DNA from 2 places in the Pseudomonas sp. Arb-4-2C genome. Region 1 is predicted to be linked to the other one. Evidence: riboswitches for the same ligand, from Rfam matches in the RefSeq annotation. Region 1 holds a riboswitch; the other holds the start of a gene.

Region 1 (10,557 bases):
GCCGACCGCCGTGATCACCGCGTCCAGCGAAAACACGGCGTCGAGCACCACGATCTGCGCCACGATTGGCCAGAACAGCGCATAAGCGGCGTTGTTCGAGCGCTGGCCGACGTGGCCCTCAAGCCGTTCGTGCAGCTCCATGGTGGCCTTGAACAACAGGAACACACCACCGAACAGCATGATCAGGTCTCGACCGGAGAAGCTCTTGCCGAACACCTCGAACAACGGCTGCGTGAGGGTCACCAGCCAGGAAATACTCGCCAACAGGCCCAGGCGCATGATCAAGGCCAGCGACAAGCCGATGATCCGCGCGCGGTCGCGCTGATGCGGCGGCAGTTTGTCCGCCAGAATCGCGATGAACACCAGGTTGTCGATACCCAGCACCAGTTCCAGCACAATCAGGGTCAACAAGCCTAACCAGGCCGTGGGATCCGCTAACCATTCCATAAAATGTCTCGATCTCTCTTCAGTGAATTCAGGCTGCCGGACACGGCAAAGCGCAACGCGAAGGCTCTGAAGCCGCGTTGACAACGATAGTCGGGAGTCGGAAGACCGGATGCTGCGAGTGAGTCAAGACCGCGCGATGGCGCGAGGAGAAGGTACGACTGGGAGGCTCCGAGAGGGTGTTCATGTAAATCCTGAATGAAAAATGGCCTTGGAGCGTACAGGCTCAAGGCACATTTTCTACAGCGGCAAATCATTTCAAAATCTGTAAGAACACAAAAAAGCGTTTCCTGATGGCCCTCTCGCGAGCAAGCCCGCTCTCACAGGGATTATTTGTCGGACACCGGTTCCGGGTTCACTGAAGATCCAATGTGGGAGCGGGCTTGCTCGCGAAGAGGCCATCAAACGCGCAACATCAACGCCCGGCAAAACGCAACCGCGACAACTGCCGCAAATCCCCCTCGACGTAGTAATCGTTGGTCCAGCTGTCATCCACCGCCAGCGGACTAACCTGCTTCAGCTCCAGTTTTTTCGCGAAATAGCGAAAGCGGTAATGCTCGTAGAACCGCAGCAATTCCAGACCATAGCGGTCGGCCAGATCAGTGTCGCCACGAATGATAAGGAAGTTCTCGTCATTGCCATTGCTGGCCGAGGTGCTGAGGTTGTGGCTGCCGCTGATGATGGTCGGCGCGTCTGTGGTGAAGTCGGTAATCACGGCTTTGGTGTGCACCAGCAGGTTGCCCTTCTGGCCTTTCATGTTTTCCTTCAGCCAGCCTTCCAGCCCGGTGTTGAGCAAAGCCGTGGCGGCGAATTCGGCCGTACGGTCCGCGTGAAACCCCGTGATGCTGCTCGCGGTGTTTTGCAGGCCGTAACGCAGGATATCGTCATGGGGCTTGCCGAGCAGCGCGTTGAGAATCGCGTCCGGCAAGGTAAACGCAGTGACGAACAATACGTCCTTTTTAGCCGCCTCGATGATCTCGACGAATTCGCGCAGGTCGGCGCCACCGCTGCGTGGCGAGAACCCGGCGAACAACGGTTGCGTGGGGTCAATGGGGTTGTTGGCAGTGATCCAGGTGCGCGTCGCGCCGACATCGGCGGGATTCGCCCAGACCTCTTCGAACGTTTGCAGATAACGCGCGGCGATCGTCACGTCATCGAGGGTGTGCACCACGTTGGCCTGGCGATACACACCATTGACGGTGAAATTGGTGCTGCCGCACAACACGGCCTGCGGTTGACGCTGCCCGGCAGCATCGACGCGGCTGAGGACAATGAACTTGTCGTGGAAGATCTCGTGGGTGATTCGACCGCGCTTGTTCGCCGCCGGCAATTTCGCCAGGTTGGTTTCGTTCAGTGCCGTATCGGCGTCATCCGGTCGGGCGTGATACAGCACACGCACTCGAACGCCTCGGGCGAACGCCGCGTTCACCGCATCGATGATCGCCTGCAACTGGTACTCGTAGATCGCGATATCCAGCGCCCACTGAGCGTCCACCGCACGCTCGATGTAACCCAGCAAACGCTCCAGCAGCCCGTTCTCCAGCCACAGGCGCGCTGCGTCGGGCCACGCTTCAATGGGCAGGTTCTTGTTGGCGCTGATTTGCGCGTCGAGGTCGGGGAACTTGCGCTGGAAGGCCTGGCTGGCGGCCACGGCACGATTGAAGATCACGCTCTGGTTGGCCGGGTGGCCATCGTCGGACGTGATGCTCAGCTCCAGCGACTCGCCCAATTGCGGCGCGTCCGCCGTGCCGTAGGCCAAGTGCACGCGATAGTGCAAGGTTGTGCCTGGGTTGACTGCGTAATCGGCCCAGCGAAATTTCTGCAGCGGCGCTTTATCGCTGGGCGTGGCGTGATATTGGGGAAAAGTGTGGGCCATGCCGGGAAACGTCAGGCTGTTGAACAGGAACTGCCACGGCTTGTCGCCCTGCTGCTTCTCGATGGCAAAGCCGAGCAAACCTTTGCGTCGGGGCTCGGCCAGATCCATGGCGAGCAACACGCCGTTGGTGCCGGCGTAGGCTTTGACGCGAAAATCGTCCTGAGGATTGGCGACCAGTACCCGCATGATTCACTCCTTGTGATTGGGCTGGAGTGGAGCATAGAGCAGCGCTGCGAATTGTGGTTGGCAGATCAGCAACCGAGTGAACCTCTTCGCGAGCAGGCTCGCTCCCACAGCGGAAGCGGTGTTCAGCAACCTTGTGGGAGCGAGCCTGCTCGCGAAGAGGCCCGTTCAGGCATCACAGATCATCGATATGCCGATACTGCGCATTCAGCGCCGCCGCAATTTGCCGCGCTCGGGCCAAGCGGATCGGCCCACGCTCAATGTCGATCAACAACCCCGGGCACTCCAGCGGCAGCAGCGGCGGCAAGGCTTTCAGGCGCCCGTCCGTGACCAGCAGCAATCGCTGCTGCTCGGCAGGAAAACGCTTTTTCCGCTGCGCCAGCCATTGCTGCGCCTGCGTCAACGCAGCCAGCAACGGCGTGCCGCCGCCCGCCCCCAGCGCTTCCAGCCAGGTGCGCAAGCCACTCGACGCCTTCAAGCCCTGTACCTGCCATTTCGGCGCACTGCCGCTGGCAGTCAGTAATGCCAGACGGGCGCGCTGTCGATAGGCATCATCGAACAATTGCGCGAGCAAGCCCTTGGCATCGCTCAGTGCCTGATGACGACGAGTCGAGGCCGACGCATCGACGATCACCAGCCACAGCTCATGGGCCGAACGGGTGCGTAACTGGAACTGCAGATCTTCCCGTGTCTGCGGCCGACCGCTGAGCAACGTACCCGGCCAGTTCACCGAGCCGCTGCGCGCGGCGTGGCGTTGGCCCTGGCGTCCGTGGTCGAGTCGTCCGGCGCGGGGTCTGGCATTCGCCCCCACGTCGGATCGGGGACGAATGCCGGTTACTTTTTTGGCCAGCTCGGCACTTCACGGCGCGCACCGGTGGCCAGTGCCGGGGCAGGCATGTCGCCCCACTGCCCCTGCCCTTCGCTCGGCCCGGCCTGCGCATGGGTCGAGTGCTGCGCAGGGGGCTGAGGGCTGGACGAAGGCGATTCACGACGGCGATGACGCAGCGCGAATTCCGCCACCGCGTCGATGTCCTGCTCGGCAATCGCGTCAGCACCGCGCCACGCCGCGTGGGCCCGGGCAGCACGCAGCCAGACCAGATCGGCACGCAAGCCATCAACACCAGCAGCAAAGCAACGTTCGGTGATCAGCGCCAAGGCGTCGTCGTCCAGGGGAATGCCCGACAAGGCACTGCGCGCGTGTTCGCAACGCTCACGCAGGGTTTGCTGCTGCGTTTCCCACTGCGCGCAGAACGCTTGTGGATCGCTGTCGAAATCCAGTCGGCGACGAATGATCTGCCCGCGTTCGGCCGGTACCGTGTGACCGCTGAGAGCGACGTTCAGGCCGAAACGGTCGAGCAGTTGCGGACGCAATTCGCCCTCTTCCGGGTTCATTGTGCCAATCAACACGAATCGGGCCGAATGCCGATGAGAAATACCATCGCGTTCAATCAGGTTGGTGCCGCTGGCCGCCACATCGAGCAGCAGATCCACCAGATGGTCGGGCAGCAGGTTCACTTCATCGACGTACAACACGCCGCCATCGGCCTTGGCCAGCACACCGGGGGAAAACTGCGCGCGCCCTTCACTCAACGCGGCGTCAAGATCGAGCGTGCCGACCAGACGCTCTTCGGTGGCGCCCAGCGGCAGCGTGACGAACTGACCGCTCGCCAGCAGATCGGCCAGACCACGGGCCAGGGTCGATTTGGCCATGCCACGCGGACCTTCGATCAGCACGCCACCGATTTTCGGGTCGATGGCGGTGAGGCACAGAGCGAGTTTCAGGTCATCGGCGCCGACCACAGCGGAGAGCGGGAAATGCGGGGTGTCGGTCATCTTCAATACTCAGTCATGGTCGGTGATCTATCGAAAAACATTGGGCGCTAACCTGATCCCCTGTGGGAGCGGGCTTGCTCGCGAAAGCGGGGTATCCGTAAAAGGTATATCCACTGACACGACGCCTTCGCGAGCAAGCCCGCTCCCACAGTTGATTTACAGCGCATCAGGTGTCTTCTTCTATATCCAGCAGCAGGTTTTCGAGGGCCTCTTTATAGGCGCCGGGTTCCTGCCACATTCCGCGCTGTTGCGCTTCCAGCATGCGCTCGGTCATGTCGCGCAGCGCATGCGGATTGTGCTCGCGGACAAAGTCGCGGGTCGCCGGATCGAGCAAATAGGCGTCGGCCAGCAACGCATACTGATGATCGTCGATCAGTTGCGTGGTGGCATCGAAGGCGAACAGGTTATCGACCGTCGCTGCCAGTTCGAACGCGCCTTTATAGCCGTGGCGCTTGACCCCGTCGATCCATTTCGGATTGGCCGCCCGCGAGCGGATCACCCGATTCAGTTCTTCTTTCAGGGTGCGGATTTTCGGCAGATCCGGCTGGCTGTGATCGCCGTGATAACTGGCCGCCGCTTCCCCGCGCAGGGTTTCCACCGCCGCGAGCATGCCGCCCTGGAACTGGTAATAGTCGTTGGAATCGAGCAAGTCATGCTCGCGATTGTCCTGGTTTTGCAGCACAGCCTGCACCTGGCTCAGGCGCTGGACGAACTGCTCGCGGGCGGCGGTGCCCTCGTCGGACCCACCGTATGCGTAGGCGCCCCAATTCAGATAGACCTCGGCCAGATCCTCGCGGCTCTGCCACAGACGTCCATCGATGGCGCCCTGCACACCCGCGCCGTACGCTCCGGGTTTAGCGCCGAAGATCCGCCAACCGGCCTGGCGCCGCGCCGCGTCTTCATCCAGCCCCGATTGCAGCAGAGCCTCGCGCTCGGCACGCACTTTCGCCGCCAGCGGGTTGAGATCGTCGGGTTCGTCCAGTGCTGCCACCGCTTGCACGGCCGCGTCGAACAGGCGGATCAGGTTGGCAAAGGCATCGCGGAAGAACCCGGAGACCCGCAACGTCACATCGACCCGTGGCCGGTCCAGCAGACTCAGCGGCAGAATTTCAAAGTCATCAACGCGCTGACTGCCGGTAGCCCACACCGGACGCACGCCCATCAGCGCCATGGCCTGGGCGATGTCGTCGCCGCCGGTGCGCATGGTCGCGGTGCCCCACACCGACAGGCCGAGCTGGCGCAGGTGATCGCCGTGATCCTGCAGGTGCCGTTCGAGAATCAGCGTGGCGGACTGAAAACCGATGCGCCACGCGGTGGTGGTCGGCAGGTTGCGCACGTCCACCGAGTAGAAGTTGCGCCCGGTGGGCAGCACGTCGAGACGGCCACGGCTCGGCGCGCCGCTTGGGCCGGCAGGGACGAAGCGGCCGTTCAGCGCATCGAGCAAGCCACGCATTTCGGCGGGACCGCAGGCGTCGAGACGCGGGGCGACGACTTCGCGCAGGTTCTCAATGATTACGCTGACTTCAGCCCAACGCGGATCCTGTCGGAGTGAGCCTGCTCGCGATGGCGGTGGGTCAGGTAAATCAATGTCGGCTGAAACACCGCTTTCGCGAGCAGGCTCGCTCCCACAGGGGATTTGGAGTGCCTGGGTGATCAGTTGGGTGGCGAACAGTTCGAGGCGTTCGCGGGTATCGCCGGCGCTGCGCCAGATTTCATCGCTGACGTTTTGCAGCGCCTGCGGACGCGGGCCATTCCACGGCTCGGCCAACGCACAATCCAGCGGATCAAACCCCAGCTCAAAGGCTTTCGCCACAGCCCGCAGCAAACTCGACTGTGCGCCCTTGCCGTCGCCACGCGGAATGCGCAGCAGCGCCAGCAACGTGTCGATGCGCAAACGTCCGGTCGGTGACTCACCGAAAATGTGCAGGCCATCGCGAATCTGCGATTCCTTGAGGTCACACAGATAGGTGTCCAGCCGCGGTAGCCAGATCGCTGCGTCGGCGTCGCTGTCCAGGCCGGCGTCGAGTTGCAGTTCACGGTCGATCTGCGTCTCGCGCACCAGTTGCAGGATGTCGCGCTGCAGCTCGCGGGCGCGGCGCGGGTCGAGCAGTTGGGCTTCGTAATATTCGTCGGCCAACAGTTCCAGATTGCGCAGCGGGCCGTAGGTTTCGGCACGGGTCAGCGGCGGCATCAGGTGGTCGATGATCACCGCTTGCGTGCGTCGTTTGGCCTGTGCGCCCTCACCCGGGTCATTGACGATAAACGGATAGATGTTCGGCAGCGGCCCGAGCAGCACGTCCGGCCAGCAGTTTTGCGAAAGGCCGACGCCCTTGCCCGGCAGCCATTCGAGGTTACCGTGCTTGCCGACGTGAATCACCGCGTGCGCGCCGTAGGTGTTGCGCAGCCAGAAGTAGAACGCCAGATAGCCGTGGGGCGGCACCAGATCCGGGTCGTGATACACCGCACTCGGATCGACCTGATAACCGCGCGCCGGTTGAATGCCGACAAAGGTCAGGCCAAAGCGCAGACCGGCGATCATCATCCGCCCGTCACGGCACATCGGATCGTCTTGCGGAGCGCCCCAACGTTCCAGCACTGCCGCACGATTGGCTTGCGGCAGTGCATTGAACATCGCCAGATAAGCGTCCATCGCCAGGCTTTGCTGGCACGGGCGCAAATCGATGCTGTCGAGGTCGTTGCTGACGCCACCGAGCAATTGCTGGATCAGCGCAGTGCCGCTGTCCGGCAACTGAGCCGTCAGCGGAAAGCCTTCAGCCTGCAACGCACGCAAGATATTCAAAGCCGCGGCCGGGGTGTCGAGGCCGACACCGTTGCCGATACGACCGTCGCGGGTCGGGTAGTTGGCGAGGATCAGCGCAATGCGTTTCTCGGCATTCGGTACCCGCGCCAGATCGCTCCAGCGCCGGGCCAGTTCGGCGACGAAATCCATGCGCTCCGGTTGCGCCCGGTAGCAGACCACGTCGGACTGACTGCGCTCACTGCGCCAGGCCAGATCCTTGAAGCTGATCGGCCGGCTGATGATGCGCCCGTCGAGTTCCGGCAAGGCGATGTGCATCGCCAGATCGCGCGGGCCGAGGCCTTGCTCGCTGTCGCGCCAGCCAGGCTCGTTGTCCTGCGCGCAGATCGCCTGAATCACCGGAATATTGCGCCGGAACGGCCGCAGATGTGGGGCTTCCGGGCTGGATTGCGCGAACCCGGTGGTGTTGAGAATCACCGCCGCCTCGACCTCGTCCAGCCAATCCTCGACCACGCTCAGGCAGCCCGGCTCTTTCAGGCTGGCAACCGCGATTGGCAGCGGATTGAGCCCCGCCGCCTGCAAGCGCTGGCAGAACACATCGATGAACGCCGTGTTGGCCGCCTGCAAATGCGAGCGATAAAACAACACCGCCGCGACCGGTTGACCGGGCAGCCATTCGGCTTGCCAGTCGCTCAGTGCGGCGGAGTTTTTCTGTGGCTGGTAAATCGCCGTACGCGGCAGCGCTTGCGGCTCGTCCCAGGCGTAGTCCCGCGCCAGCCAGCGGTTGGCCAGGCAATGGAAGAAGTCCAGCGCATTGCCCATGCCGCCCTGACGCAGGAACTGCCAGAGGCGGTCGCGATCCTCGGCGGGCACGGTGCTCAAGTCGCTGAGTTCAGGGTCGGGACGGTCATCGCCAGGCACCAGAATCACCTGCACACCGCGCTCAGCCAGCTCCACCAGCCGCTCGACGCCATAACGCCAATAGGCAATGCCGCCGTGCAACGAAATCAGGATCACCTTGGCGTGACGCAGCACCTCATCGACATACAGATCGACCGAAGCGTGATTCTGCACCTGCATGGGATTGGCCAGGCGCAGACTCGGGTAATCCTCGGGCAATTGCTGCGCAGCTTCGGCGAGCAGCGCCAGGCTGGAATCGCCGCTGCACAGGATCACCAGCTCGGCGGGGGTTTGTCCAAGGTCGGCAATGTTGTCATCCGACACGAAACCGCCGGGCTGGGTCCTGAGCAGGTGCATGGCTTAAACGCTGAGCGCGGCGCGCAGTTGCGCTTCGAGTTGCGCGGCGTCGAGTTCCTGGCCGATCAGCACCAGGCGCGTGACGCGCGCTTCATCGGTGCCCCACTGACGGTCGAAGTGCTTGTCGAAACGCGTGCCCACGCCTTGAATCAGCAGGCGCATCGGCTTGTTCGGGATCGCCGCGAAGCCTTTGACGCGCAGAATGCCGTGCTGAACCACCAGTTGCGTCAGTGCGTCGAGCAGCAAGCTTTCATCGGCTTGCGGCAGTTCGATGGAGATCGAATCGAAAGCGTCATGATCGTGGTCATCGTGGTCGTCATCACCGTCGTGGTGGTGATCGTGATGGCTGTGGCGGCTGTCGATGTGCTCTTCGGAACCCGCGCCAAGGCCAATCAACACGTCCAGTGGCAGACGGCCGTTGCTGGCTTCGATGATTTTCACCGCTGGCGGCAGCTCTTCAGCGACTTCCAGACGTACGCGAGCGAGGTCTTCAGGGCTGGTCTGGTCGGCCTTGTTAAGGATCACCAGATCGGCGCTGGCCAGTTGGTCGGCGAACAGTTCGTGCAGCGGCGACTCGTGATCGAGGTTCGGGTCGAGTTTGCGCTGGGCATCGACCTGATCCGGAAACGCGGCGAAGGTGCCGGCAGCCACCGCCGGGCTGTCGACCACGGTAATCACCGCGTCAACGGTGCAGGCACTGCGGATTTCCGGCCACTGGAAAGCTTGGACCAGCGGTTTCGGCAGGGCCAGACCGGAGGTTTCGATCAGGATGTGGTCGAGATCACCGCGACGGGCGACCAGCTCGCGCATCACCGGGAAGAATTCTTCCTGCACCGTGCAGCACAAGCAGCCGTTGGCCAGTTCGTAGACGCGGCCGGTGGCTTCTTCTTCGGTGCAGCCGATGGTGCATTGCTTGAGGATTTCACCGTCGATGCCCAGTTCGCCGAACTCGTTGACGATCACCGCGATGCGGCGGCCCTGAGCGTTGTCGAGCATGTGTCGCAGCAAGGTGGTTTTGCCCGAGCCGAGGAAACCGGTGACGATGGTGACAGGGAGTTTGGCCAGTGTTTTCATCGGATGCCCTTTGGCAAGGTGGCGGGCATACGGGACGAGATCCGCTGCGACCGAGCGCGCGGAAGAATTCGCCACCGGATCACCCCGCCCGGTTGTAGTGAGAAATCTGTCACGAGGCAGGTCTCCTGGCTGACGGTGTTCAGGCTTTGGGCCTGGCATTCGCTGCGCCTTCCCGCTGGCTCTGGATTGAGTTGGCAGTGGCGTGGCAGCGAACAGCACCGTTCACAGTTGCGGGGGCAGCCGCGGCTTGGACCGCGTTCCCTTCTTAGCTTCGGCGTGGGCCGAAGAACCTCGAAAGCGCAAGGCTACGCAGGGTATTGGGATGGGTCAATGGTTGGTGGATTTTGGGATTGGGGGCATATCCGTTGCTTCGGGTGCTGCCGCTGGCGGTTTCGCTCTTACAGCGAGTCCCTTTTTCAAACGCCAAAAAGGAACCAAAAGGCTTTGCCCCGGCGTACGGCACTTCGCTGAGGCTCAGTGTTCCCTCGCTACGGTGTCCATCAGGGGGCATCGCCTACGGTTTGCTTCGCTGCACCTCCTCTCGATGTATGCGGCTTCGCCGCACGGCGCTGCGCGCCTACCCCCAGATGAACACCTTCGCTCGGCCTGCCGAAGGGGCTTTGAGATCAAAGGCAACATCAAAAGCCAGATCCAGATCCAGATCAAAAGATCACAGCCTTCGGCAGTTCCCACAGGGGATTAGGTGTGTTCAGTTGGAGTTAGTTGGTTGGCGGACCGCCTTCGCGAGCAAGCCCGCTCCCACAGTGGGATCGGGTGTGCTCAGTTAAAGATTGGTCGGCCGTGAGGCCGCCATCGCTGGCAGGCCAGCTCCCACAATTTTAATTCGTGCCCCCCATGCGGCGAAGCCGCCCCACTCAACACGATGAGCGTTAGCTCGAGTAAAGATTTTGATCTCAAAGCCCGTCGGCAGGCTGAGTGGAGGGATTGATCCGGGGGTGGGAGCGCAGCGACCGTTTGGCGCAGCCAAACACATCGAGAGGAGGTGCAGCGAAGCAAACCGGAGGCGCTGCGCCCGGATCAATCCCGGAGCGAAGGAACCCGAGCCTAGGCGAGGGCCGAACGTCAGGGCATAGACCTTTTGGTTACTTTTGGGGCGTTTGCCAAAAGTGAC
Region 2 (10,557 bases), 1.6 Mb from region 1:
AATCGACTGAAATTTTTTGCAATTGTGCCGGGTGAGTGCCTGTATAAGGTGTGCCGATTAACCGTCTATCGTTATCACTGTGCAAAAACTTACCGCTACCGTGTGAATGTTTTGCGATGGCAGATTGTCACAGCCTTGCTTAACCGGTTCACGCGGCCTGTTCCAGCCGCTCCTGTCGACGGGAATTTTCCATGCGTTTTTGTAAATTGTTGGTTGTGGGTTGTTTGTCTGTGGTCAGCCTGGCGAGTCATGCCGAAAACCTCAAAGGTCTCTATCAAGTACGCCAGCCGGTCAGCAGCCAGGCACCGGAAGAGCGTGATCGCGCCACGCAGGCGGCGCTGGATACGCTGGTATTGCGTCTGACCGGCGACCCGAAGGCGCCGCAGAGCCCGGGGCTGGCGGCGATTCGCAAGGATCCGCAACAGATCATCAGTCAGTTTGGTTTTGATGCCGGGCCGCCGGAAGTGCTGAAAGTCGATTTCGACCCGGCCACCACCGAGCAGGCACTGCGTCGGGCGGGGCTGTCGTTGTGGGGCGCAAGCCGGCCTTCGATTCTTAGCTGGTGGCTGAACGATTCAACTGAAGGCTCAAGCCTGGTCGGTGACGGTCAGGCCGCCGCTGCGCCGTTGCGGGCGGCGGCCCAGCACCGAGGCTTGCCGCTGCGCTTGCCGCTGGCGGATCTGAGTGAACAGCTGGTGGCCACCGCGCCGGTGCTGGACGGCACCGATCCTGCGCCGTTGCACGGCGCTTCGGAACGATACGGCGCAGATGCCTTGCTGGCTGTGCATGCACACGAAGAGGGTGGGCAGTGGCAGGCCAAATGGCACCTGTGGCTGGGTGATCAGAAGGAGGCCGGCAGCGTGCAGGGCGCCGATCAGGCTGCCGTGGCCGATGCCGTGATGCTGGCGGTGGCCGAGCGTCTGGCGCCGCGGTTTGTTGCCAAGCCTGGGGTGTCGGGTCAACAGACCCTGGAAGTGCAGGGTATGAATCTGGAGCACTACGCCACGCTGCTGCGGTTACTCGAACCGTTCGGTGTGCGTCTGCAAAGTGTCGAGGGTGATCGCATCGTGTATCGGGTCAGCGGCAGCGCCGATCAGTTGCGTGCGCAATTGTCATTGGCGAAGTTGCAGGAATTGCCGGCTGAGGCGCCGGCACCGGTGGCGGCGCCACAACCGACGGTTGCCGGTGCTGCGCCGGTTGTCGCTGCAGCCCCGGCACCTTTGGCGCCATCGTTGCGGTTTCGCTGGTAAGTCTTTCCTTATATAGAAGCAGTAGGAGTGGTACATGGCTGATTCGCGGCGTTGGTTCTGGCTCGGTGGGGTAGTCCTGCTTTGCGCGTTTGTCTGGTTGCTGCACCCGATCCTCACGCCGTTTCTGGTGGCCTTGCTGCTGGCATATCTGTTCGATCCGCTGGTGGATCGTCTTGAGCGGCTCGGCCTGTCGCGCACTTGGGGAGTGATCGCGGTATTCGCCCTGTTCACGCTGATCGTCACAACCCTGTTGCTGGTGTTGGTGCCGATGCTCGCCAAGCAGTTGCTGCGTTTATATGAATTGGCGCCGCAGATGCTCGACTGGCTGCAGCACACCGCGTTGCCGTGGGCGCAGTCGAAGCTGGGTTTGTCGGATGGCTTCTGGAAGTTCGACAAGGTCAAGGCGGCGATCAGCGAACACATGGGCCAGACTACCGACATCGTCAGCGTGGTGTTGAGTCAGGCGACGGCTTCAAGTCTGGCGCTGATTGGCTGGCTGGCGAATCTGGTGCTGATTCCGGTCGTGAGTTTTTACCTGCTGCGCGACTGGGACTTGATGATGGCCAAGATCCGCAGCCTGTTGCCGCGTGATCGTGAGCAAACCATCGTCTCGCTGGCGGGTGAATGCCATGAGGTGCTCGGCGCGTTCGTGCGCGGACAATTGCTGGTCATGCTGGCGCTTGGTGTGATCTACGCCGCCGGCCTGATGATCGTTGGTCTGGAGCTGGGGCTATTGATCGGCCTGATCGCGGGGCTGGCGGCGATCGTGCCATACATGGGCTTCGTGATCGGAATTGGCGCGGCGCTGATTGCCGGGTTGTTCCAGTTCGGCGGCGATCTGTATCCGATGATCGGGATTGTCGCGGTGTTCATGGTGGGGCAGGCGCTGGAAGGCATGGTGCTGACGCCACTGCTGGTGGGTGACCGGATCGGTCTGCACCCGGTGGCGGTGATCTTCGCGATTCTGGCCGGTGGCGAGTTGTTCGGCTTTACCGGTGTCCTGCTGGCATTGCCGGTGGCGGCGGTGATCATGGTGCTGGTGCGTCACGTGCATGATTTGTACAAGGACTCCGATATCTACAGTGGAGTCGACGATCCCGAGTTGTAGTCTCCACGCGGACAGCCCGGCATTGCGCCGGGTTGGCCCGTGTTTTGCGGTGGGTTTGCTCGGCATCGCGTCAGAGAAACTGTCATAAAACCAGCGCGTTAACGCAAACCTTTGATTTTGCTTGGAGTCTGTCGCATTGTGCGCTCAGCTTCACGGGTATAAACTTCGCAAACTTTACACAGAGGCCACTAACGGTTCCTTGAGAACTGTTCAGTCAGCATGAAACCGATTCAGCTGCCCCTAGGTGTGCGTCTGCGTGACGACGCCACCTTCATCAACTACTACCCAGGCGCCAATGCCGCTGCACTCGGCTATGTCGAGCGCCTATGCGAAGCCGACGCCGGCTGGACCGAAAGCCTGATCTACCTGTGGGGCAAGCATGGGGTAGGGCGTACGCATCTGTTGCAGGCGGCTTGCCTGCGGTTCGAACAGATGGGTGAGCCGGCGGTATACCTGCCGCTGGCCGAGTTGATGGATCGCGGCATCGAAATTCTCGACAACCTTGAACAGTACGAACTGGTCTGCCTGGATGACCTGCAGGTGATTGCCGGCAAGCCGGACTGGGAAGAGGCGATGTTTCATCTGTTCAACCGTCTGCGTGACAGCGGTCGGCGCTTGCTGATCGCCGCGTCCACCTCGCCACGCGAGTTGCCGGTCAAGCTGGCCGACCTCAAATCGCGCCTGACCCTGGCGCTGATCTTCCAGATGCGTCCGCTCTCCGATGAAGACAAATTGCGCGCATTGCAATTGCGCGCTTCGCGTCGTGGTCTGCACCTGACCGATGAAGTCGGGCATTTTATTCTGACGCGTGGCACCCGCAGCATGAGTGCATTGTTCGACTTGCTCGAACAGCTCGATCAGGCTTCGTTGCAGGCACAACGCAAGCTGACAATTCCGTTTCTGAAAGAAACCCTTGGCTGGTAGTCAGCCCTTGAATTACGGGGCTTGCAGCAGGTTTCGACATATTTCAGGCGCCAGAAAATCCGCTTTTCCGCACAGGGTGCAGACCGCGTATCGATTCAAATGGGCTTAAGCGCTTAGATGTAAACGAGAAACCGGGAAGTCACAAAAAGATCGATTGAATTTGCAAATGAGGCCGATAGCGGGCATAGTCTCGGCTTCTTTACAACTTCAGCCACGGTCGTGCCCATGCTAAATCGCTTCGCACCCCTCGTGCCTCTCGCACTCGTCACCCTGTTGTTCGGTTGCGCTGCTCATTCTCCAGTTCAAGAGCAGCCTCAACAGGTTAAAAATTCTGCCACTGCCCAGTCTTCCGTTATTTATCAGGAAGAGCTGGCCACCGAAAAAGAACTCGCCGATTTCAACGGCAAGAAGCCATACGAGCTTCCGGTTCTGGCCGACAGCATCCTTGAACGCGGCATGTCCCTGATCGGTACTCGTTACCGTTTCGGCGGTACCTCGGAAGCCGGTTTCGACTGCAGCGGTTTCATCGGTTACCTGTTCCGCGAAGAGGCCGGCATGAATCTGCCGCGCTCCACCCGCGAAATGATCAACGTGGATGCCCCTCTGGTCTCGCGCAGCAACCTGGAGCCGGGCGATCTGCTGTTCTTCGCCACCAACGGTCGTCGCGGTCGTGTGAGTCACGCCGGGATCTATCTGGGTGACAACCAGTTCATTCACTCCAGCAGTCGTCGTAGCGGCGGTGTTCGCATCGACAGCCTGGGTGACAGCTACTGGAGCAAGACTTTCATCGAAGCCAAACGCGCCCTCGCAATGGCACCGACTGTGGTCACCGCTCGCAAGTAATTCCCCGTTGTCGCCACGTCCGTGGCGACAAAAAAACGGCCACGGCAACGGAGTAGACCTAGACTTTACAAGGTGAAGTTAAAGTCTTACTTGAAGTTTGTCGTATAGCCGCTAGAATCCTGTATCTATATTGATGGCAAACCGCCTGCGTGCTCCGCAGGCGGTTTTGTTTTCTGTCCATCCGGCAGAGAAAGCCGCAGCCAGATCAGGGTGTTCTGTTTATGACGATGTCGGCCCGCCTTGCATTGATCTTCTTCGCAGCGCTGCTCAGCGCCTGCGCCAGTCGCACACCGCCGCCTGCGCCCGTCGTACGTGCCCCGGTAGTGTTCGGACCTTCCCAGTCGTTCTCGCCCGCCGCTGAAGACGTGCTGTTTCGCGCGCTCGGCCTGGTCGGCACGCCTTATCGCTGGGGCGGCAACACGCCGGATTCGGGTTTTGATTGCAGTGGTCTGATCGGTTTCGTTTACCGCGATGCGGCGGGTATCAATCTGCCGCGTTCGACGCGTGAACTGATCGTGATGCAGGCGCCGAATGTCGGCAAGGAAGGCTTGCAGACTGGCGACCTGATCTTCTTCGCCACCAACGGCGGCTCGCAAGTCAGCCATGCGGGGATCTACGTCGGAGAAGGGCGCTTCGTGCACGCGCCGGCAACCGGTGGCACGGTGAAGCTCGACAGCCTGTCGAAGGCGTACTGGCAGAAAGCGTATCTGAGCGCCAAACGGGTGTTGCAGCCTGAGCATCTGGCGCATAACCCGTAATTGCTGATGTTTTAAATGTGGGAGATTCTATGTTTGAGGGGAACCCTCAAACATAGAATCTCCCACATTTGTTATGTGCTGGACGCTAAATTATTTGGCGGACGACACCCGCCACACCTTGTTGCCCACATCGTCGGCCACCAGCAAACCGCCTTGCTGGTCGATCACCACGCCCACCGGGCGGCCCAGAGCGTTCTCGTCCTTGTCGAGGAAGCCAGTCAGCACATCGACCGGTGCTCCGTTCGGCTTGCCGGCGGCGAACGGTACGAAAATCACTTTATAGCCACTGTGCGGTTTGCGGTTCCATGAGCCATGCTGGCCAATGAACGCGCCTTCCTTGAATTGCGCCGGCAGGCTGTTGCCCTCGGCGAATGTCAGGCCCAGCGAGGCGGTGTGCGGGCCTACGGCGTAGTCCGGAGCAATGGCCTTGGCCACCAGATCGAGGTTTTGCGGTTTTACGCGCACATCCACATGCTGGCCGTAATAGCTGAAGGGCCAGCCATAGAAGCCGCCGTCCTTGACTGAGGTGATGTAGTCCGGCACCAGGTCGCTGCCGATCTCGTCACGCTCGTTGACCGCCGTCCACAGCGCGCCAGAGGTGGGCTCCCACGCGAGACCGTTGGGGTTGCGGATGCCCGAGGCGAAGATCCGGTGGTTGCCTGTGGCGCGATCCACTTCCCAGATCGCCGCGCGACCTTCCTCTTTATCCAGGCCGTTTTCGCCGACGTTGCTGTTCGAGCCGACGGTGACGTACAACTTGCTGCCGTCCTTGCTGGCGATGACGTTTTTGGTCCAGTGATGGTTCAGTGTGCCGCCTGGCAGGTCGGTGACTTTGATCGGCTGCGTCTTGATCTCGGTCGCGCCCGGCTCGTAGTGGAAGCGCAGCAAGCGATCAGTGTCGGCGACGTACAGATCGTTGCCGACCAGCGTCATGCCGAACGGCGAATTGAGATTCTGCAGAAAAACCGTGCGGGTCTCGGCCACGCCGTCGTGGTCGGCATCGCGCAGCAGGGTGATGCGATTCGGGCTCGGCACGCCGGCGCCAGCCTTGCCCATGACTTTCTTCATTACCCAGCCACGAATGCCACTGCTGTCGTCAGGCTTTGGCGGAGCATTGGTTTCCGCCACCAGCACGTCACCGTTGGGCAGCACGTAGAGCCAGCGCGGATGGTCGAGGCCTTCGGCAAATGCAGCGACTTGCGTACCAGCCACTGCGGTCGGTTTGCCGCCCGCAGGCCAGCCGATCGCCGGGGCGATGTTCACCGTCGGAATCAGGGTCTTGTTGGGTTCGGGCAGCTTCGGTGACGGGCCGGTGCCGTCGGAAACTTGCAGGCTGGAGGATTCACCGCAGGCGGCGAGCCCTCCGGCGAGGGCGATGAGGAGAGCGAGTTGGGTTTTGCGCATTACTGATCTTCCCTATGAATGCATGCCTAATCATAGAGGAGCCTGCGCACCCGATGGTTCAACCGCTCAGCCACGGGCCTCTTTGAGCAGCACGGCGATTCCGGGGTGATAGTTGCCCGCTTCGCTGCGCAACTTGCGGTAGGCGTAGGGGAAATACCAGGCGACCGCGCAGCAGTGTTCCTTTTGCAGGTCGTCGACCATGTCCTGCAGCTCTTCGGGGCTGGCGCTGTGCTGGGCTTTTTGCGGCGCGACGAACAGGCAACCGAGTTTGAGGTCGCTGGCGAAGCTGATGCGTTTGGCGTCGCTGGTGATTTCCAGCAGGGCCTGGGTCAGGTTGAGGTTGCTGACTCGCGGCCAGCGCTGCGTGGCCTGGATGTAGGCGCGGTCTTCGGCGCCGGCGAGGAACAGGTGGGCGCGGGCATTGCGCTCGCCGTCCTCGTTCTGCTTGCGGGTGGCGGTGTCGCAAAGGGTCACCAGTTCGGCCATCCATGCCGCAGCGGAGAGCAATCCGAGATTGGCTTTCTCGTCATGCCAGTAAGGCGTGTCGTTGTCGCCGCGCACGGCGTTGTAGCGGTCGAAACAGTCAAACCAGCGTTCAAGCACCGGGCGCAGGAACTCCAGGCGCGGGTTGCTGATGATCATGCCTTGCATCGTAATCATCCTTATTGTTGTGATGGGCTTTTTCGAGAAAAGCATGGCTCTTTGATATCACTTGTATCAGTGTGGCACAAGATTGGCGCCAGATAATTGATCGGCGGCAGTTATTCGCCCGACGGCCGCCTCTTTAATTGACGCTCCACCCCCAACCCTCTAACCTTCGCGGCTTGTTTCAGGTGCTCTGTGACGTGTGTCGACAGAGTGAAACAGGGAAGCCGGTGAGGGTTGTCTTCAGGCGAAGAACGATCGCGATCCCGGCGCTGCCCCCGCAACGGTAAATGAGTCAAAGCTGCGCATTGAGCCACTGTGTCGACAGACGCGGGAAGGCGCGCAGCCCGGCGATTCGCCGCTCATGAGCCCGGAGACCGGCCTGATCCATCCAGCGGCATCACGGTGGGCGATGCCAGGCTTTTTGCCGTCTATTCTTGTGCCTGCCCGCCGTTATCCAGCCTCAACGGAGAGCTCCCCCATGACCGATTCCCCCGAGCGTGACGAACGCCATCTGGCGCGTATGCAGCGCAAAAAAGCCGTGATCGACGAACGCATCGCCAATTCGCCCGACGAGTGCGGCCTGGTGCTGGTGCTGACCGGCAATGGCAAAGGCAAAAGCAGCTCGGCGTTCGGCATGCTTGCCCGCGCCATGGGCCACGGCATGCAGTGCGGCGTGGTGCAGTTCATCAAGGGGCGCAACAGCACCGGCGAAGAACTGTTCTTCCGGCGCTTCCCCGAGCAAGTGCGCTTTCACGTGATGGGCGAGGGCTTCACCTGGGAAACCCAGGACCGGCAGCGTGACATTGCTGCCGCCGAAGCCGCGTGGGCAGTCTCCCGCGAGCTGCTGCGCGATCCGTCGATCGGTCTGGTGGTGCTGGATGAACTGAACATCGCCCTCAAGCATGGCTACCTCGACCTGGATCAGGTGCTCAGCGATTTGCAGGCGCGTCCGCCAATGCAGCACGTGATCGTCACCGGTCGTGCGGCCAAGCCGGAAATGATCGAGATGGGTGACACCGTCACCGAAATGGGCATGCTCAAACACGCCTTTCAGGCGGGCATCAAAGCGCAGAAAGGCGTCGAACTTTGAATCAACCACGTCACTGCCCGGCGGTGCTGATTGCCGCGCCGGCCTCCGGTCAGGGCAAGACCACCGTCACCGCCGCACTCGCGCGTTTGCATCGCAATCAGGGGCGCAAGGTGCGCGTCTTCAAATGTGGCCCGGACTTCCTCGACCCGATGATTCTCGAGCGCGCCAGCGGTGCGCCGGTGTATCAACTGGACATGTGGATGGTCGGCGAGCAGGAAAGCCGGCGTCTGTTGTGGGAAGCCGCCGCCGAGGCGGATCTGATTCTGATCGAAGGCGTAATGGGCCTGTTCGACGGTACGCCTTCGAGTGCCGATCTGGCGCGACACTTTGGTGTGCCGGTGCTCGGCGTGATCGACGGTACTGCGATGGCCCAGACCTTTGGCGCCCTGGCGCTGGGGCTGGCGCGCTATCAGCCGGACTTGCCGTTTGCCGGCGTGCTCGCCAACCGCGTCGGCACCTTGCGTCACGCGCAACTGCTCGAGGGCAGCCTCACCGAAGGCTTGCGCTGGTACGGTGCGCTGTCCCGCGAAACGGGGATCGAGTTGCCGAGCCGCCATCTCGGACTGGTGCAAGCCAGTGAACTGAATGACCTGGATTTGCGTCTCGACGCGGCCGCCGAAGCTTTGGCCAGCAGTTGCGAGGTAGCGCTGCCACCGGCCGTGGAATTCGCCGCGCCTGAAGTGATCCCCGCTGAACCGTTGCTCGCAGGTGTGCGCATTGCTGTCGCACGCGATGAAGCCTTTGCCTTCACCTACGGCGCCAGCCTCGACTTGCTGCGCGCGATGGGCGCCGAGTTGAGCTTTTTCTCGCCGATTCGCGATACGCAGTTGCCTGAGGCTGACAGCCTGTATCTGCCGGGCGGTTATCCGGAATTGCACCATGTCGCGTTGGCGCAAAATACTGCGATGCTTGAGGCGATCCGTGCGCACCACGCCGCCGGCAAACCACTGCTCGCCGAGTGTGGCGGCATGCTCTATCTACTCGATTCGTTGACTGACGTCGAAGGCGCCCGCGCTGAGCTGGTCGGGCTGCTGCGCGGTGATGCGGTGATGCAAAAGCGTCTGGCAGCACTGGCGCTGCAAGCGGTGGATCTGCCGGAAGGTTCGTTGCGCGGCCACACCTATCACCATTCCCTGACCACCACTGAACTGATGCCGATTGCCCGGGGCCTGAGCCCCAATGGCGGGCGCGGAGCGGAGGCGGTGTATCGCGAGGGGCGGATGACGGCGTCGTACGTGCATTTCTACTTTCCGTCGAATCCGACGGCGATTGCCGCATTGTTTGCGCCAGATATCGAGGCCGCTTTCGCGAGCAAGCCCGCTCCCGCATTGGACCACCCAACCCCTGTGGGAGCGGGCTTGCTCGCGAAGAGGCCATGAGCGACAACGCATTTTCCGAAGGCGAGCGCCAAGCGGTCTACCGAGCCATCGCCGAACGCCGCGACATGCGCCACTTCACCGGTGGCACGGTCGAGCCTCAATTGCTGCGGCGTCTGCTTGAGGCCGCACATCAGGCGCCCAGCGTCGGCCTGATGCAGCCTTGGCGTTTCATCCGCATCAGCGACCGAGCCTTGCGCGGGCAGATCCAGAACCTCGTCGAAGAGGAACGCATCCGTACAGCCATTGCCCTCGGCGAGCGCAGCGACGAGTTCATGAAGCTCAAGGTCGAAGGCATCAACGATTGCGCCGAAGTGCTGGTCGCGGCGCTGATGGATGATCGCGAACGGCACATTTTCGGGCGTCGTACGCTGCCGGAAATGGACATGGCGTCGTTGTCCTGCGCGATCCAGAACCTGTGGCTGGCGTCCCGTGCCGAAGGACTGGGCATGGGCTGGGTCTCGCTGTTCGAGCCGCAGGCACTGGCCGATCTGCTGCAACTGCCGGTCGGGGCCAAGCCGTTGGCGGTGTTGTGCCTGGGCCCGGTCAAGGAATTCTATCCGGCGCCGATGCTGGTACTCGAAGGGTGGGCGCAGGCGCGTCCGCTCAATGAGTTGCTGTATGAAAATTATTGGGGAGTGAGTCAATGAGTGTGGCGTTGTTGAGTGTCGCTGCGGTCGCGCTGGATGCGCTGCTGGGTGAACCGAAACGCTGGCATCCGCTGGTGGCGTTCGGCAATTTCGCCGGGCGCATCGAGCGACGTTTCAATGCGGGCGGCCGTGGCTGGCGCAGTCACGGAGTCACCGCGTGGGTGATCGCGGTGCTGCCGCTGACGTTGCTCGCCACCGCGTTTTCCTGGGCGCCTTACGTGGGCTGGATCGTCGAGATTCTTGCGCTGTATTGCGCCCTGGGCATGCGCAGTCTTGGCGAACACGTCGAGCCTGTGGCCAAAGCCTTGCGCAGTGAAGATCTGGAAGAGGCGCGCAAGCGCGTCGGCTATCTGGTCAGCCGCCAGACCAGCGAACTGGACAGCACCGCCGTCGCCCGTGCCGCTACCGAATCGGTGCTGGAAAACGGCAGTGATGCGGTGTTCGCTGCACTGTTCTGGTTTGTCGTGGCCGGTGCGCCGGGTGTGGTGCTCTATCGCTTGAGCAAC

What was found. Region 1 has a riboswitch for cobalamin ahead of cobW (cobalamin biosynthesis protein CobW). Riboswitches for the same ligand answer to the same signal wherever they lie in the genome.
Region 2: another riboswitch for cobalamin. It lies ahead of cobO (cob(I)yrinic acid a,c-diamide adenosyltransferase); the one in region 1 lies ahead of cobW (cobalamin biosynthesis protein CobW).

The regions. Positions count from the first base shown of each region.
Region 1 is NZ_CM146899.1:3,046,079-3,056,635, forward strand. Features, by position in the region: gene AC0J41_RS13580 (TerC family protein) at 1-447, opposite strand, end outside; gene AC0J41_RS13585 (phospholipase D-like domain-containing protein) at 860-2,506, opposite strand; gene AC0J41_RS13590 (vWA domain-containing protein) at 2,679-3,314, opposite strand; gene AC0J41_RS13595 (magnesium chelatase ATPase subunit I) at 3,338-4,336, opposite strand; gene cobN (cobaltochelatase subunit CobN) at 4,503-8,351, opposite strand; gene cobW (cobalamin biosynthesis protein CobW) at 8,355-9,425, opposite strand; cobalamin riboswitch at 9,524-9,734, opposite strand.
Region 2 is NZ_CM146899.1:1,425,579-1,436,135, forward strand. Features, by position in the region: gene AC0J41_RS06475 (DUF2066 domain-containing protein) at 192-1,250, shown strand; gene AC0J41_RS06480 (AI-2E family transporter) at 1,285-2,358, shown strand; gene hda (DnaA regulatory inactivator Hda) at 2,578-3,282, shown strand; gene AC0J41_RS06490 (C40 family peptidase) at 3,508-4,125, shown strand; gene AC0J41_RS06495 (C40 family peptidase) at 4,347-4,883, shown strand; gene AC0J41_RS06500 (PQQ-dependent sugar dehydrogenase) at 4,974-6,287, opposite strand; gene AC0J41_RS06505 (hypothetical protein) at 6,354-6,938, opposite strand; cobalamin riboswitch at 7,102-7,332, shown strand; gene cobO (cob(I)yrinic acid a,c-diamide adenosyltransferase) at 7,414-8,025, shown strand; gene AC0J41_RS06515 (cobyrinate a,c-diamide synthase) at 8,022-9,404, shown strand; gene bluB (5,6-dimethylbenzimidazole synthase) at 9,401-10,051, shown strand; gene cbiB (adenosylcobinamide-phosphate synthase CbiB) at 10,048-10,557, shown strand, end outside.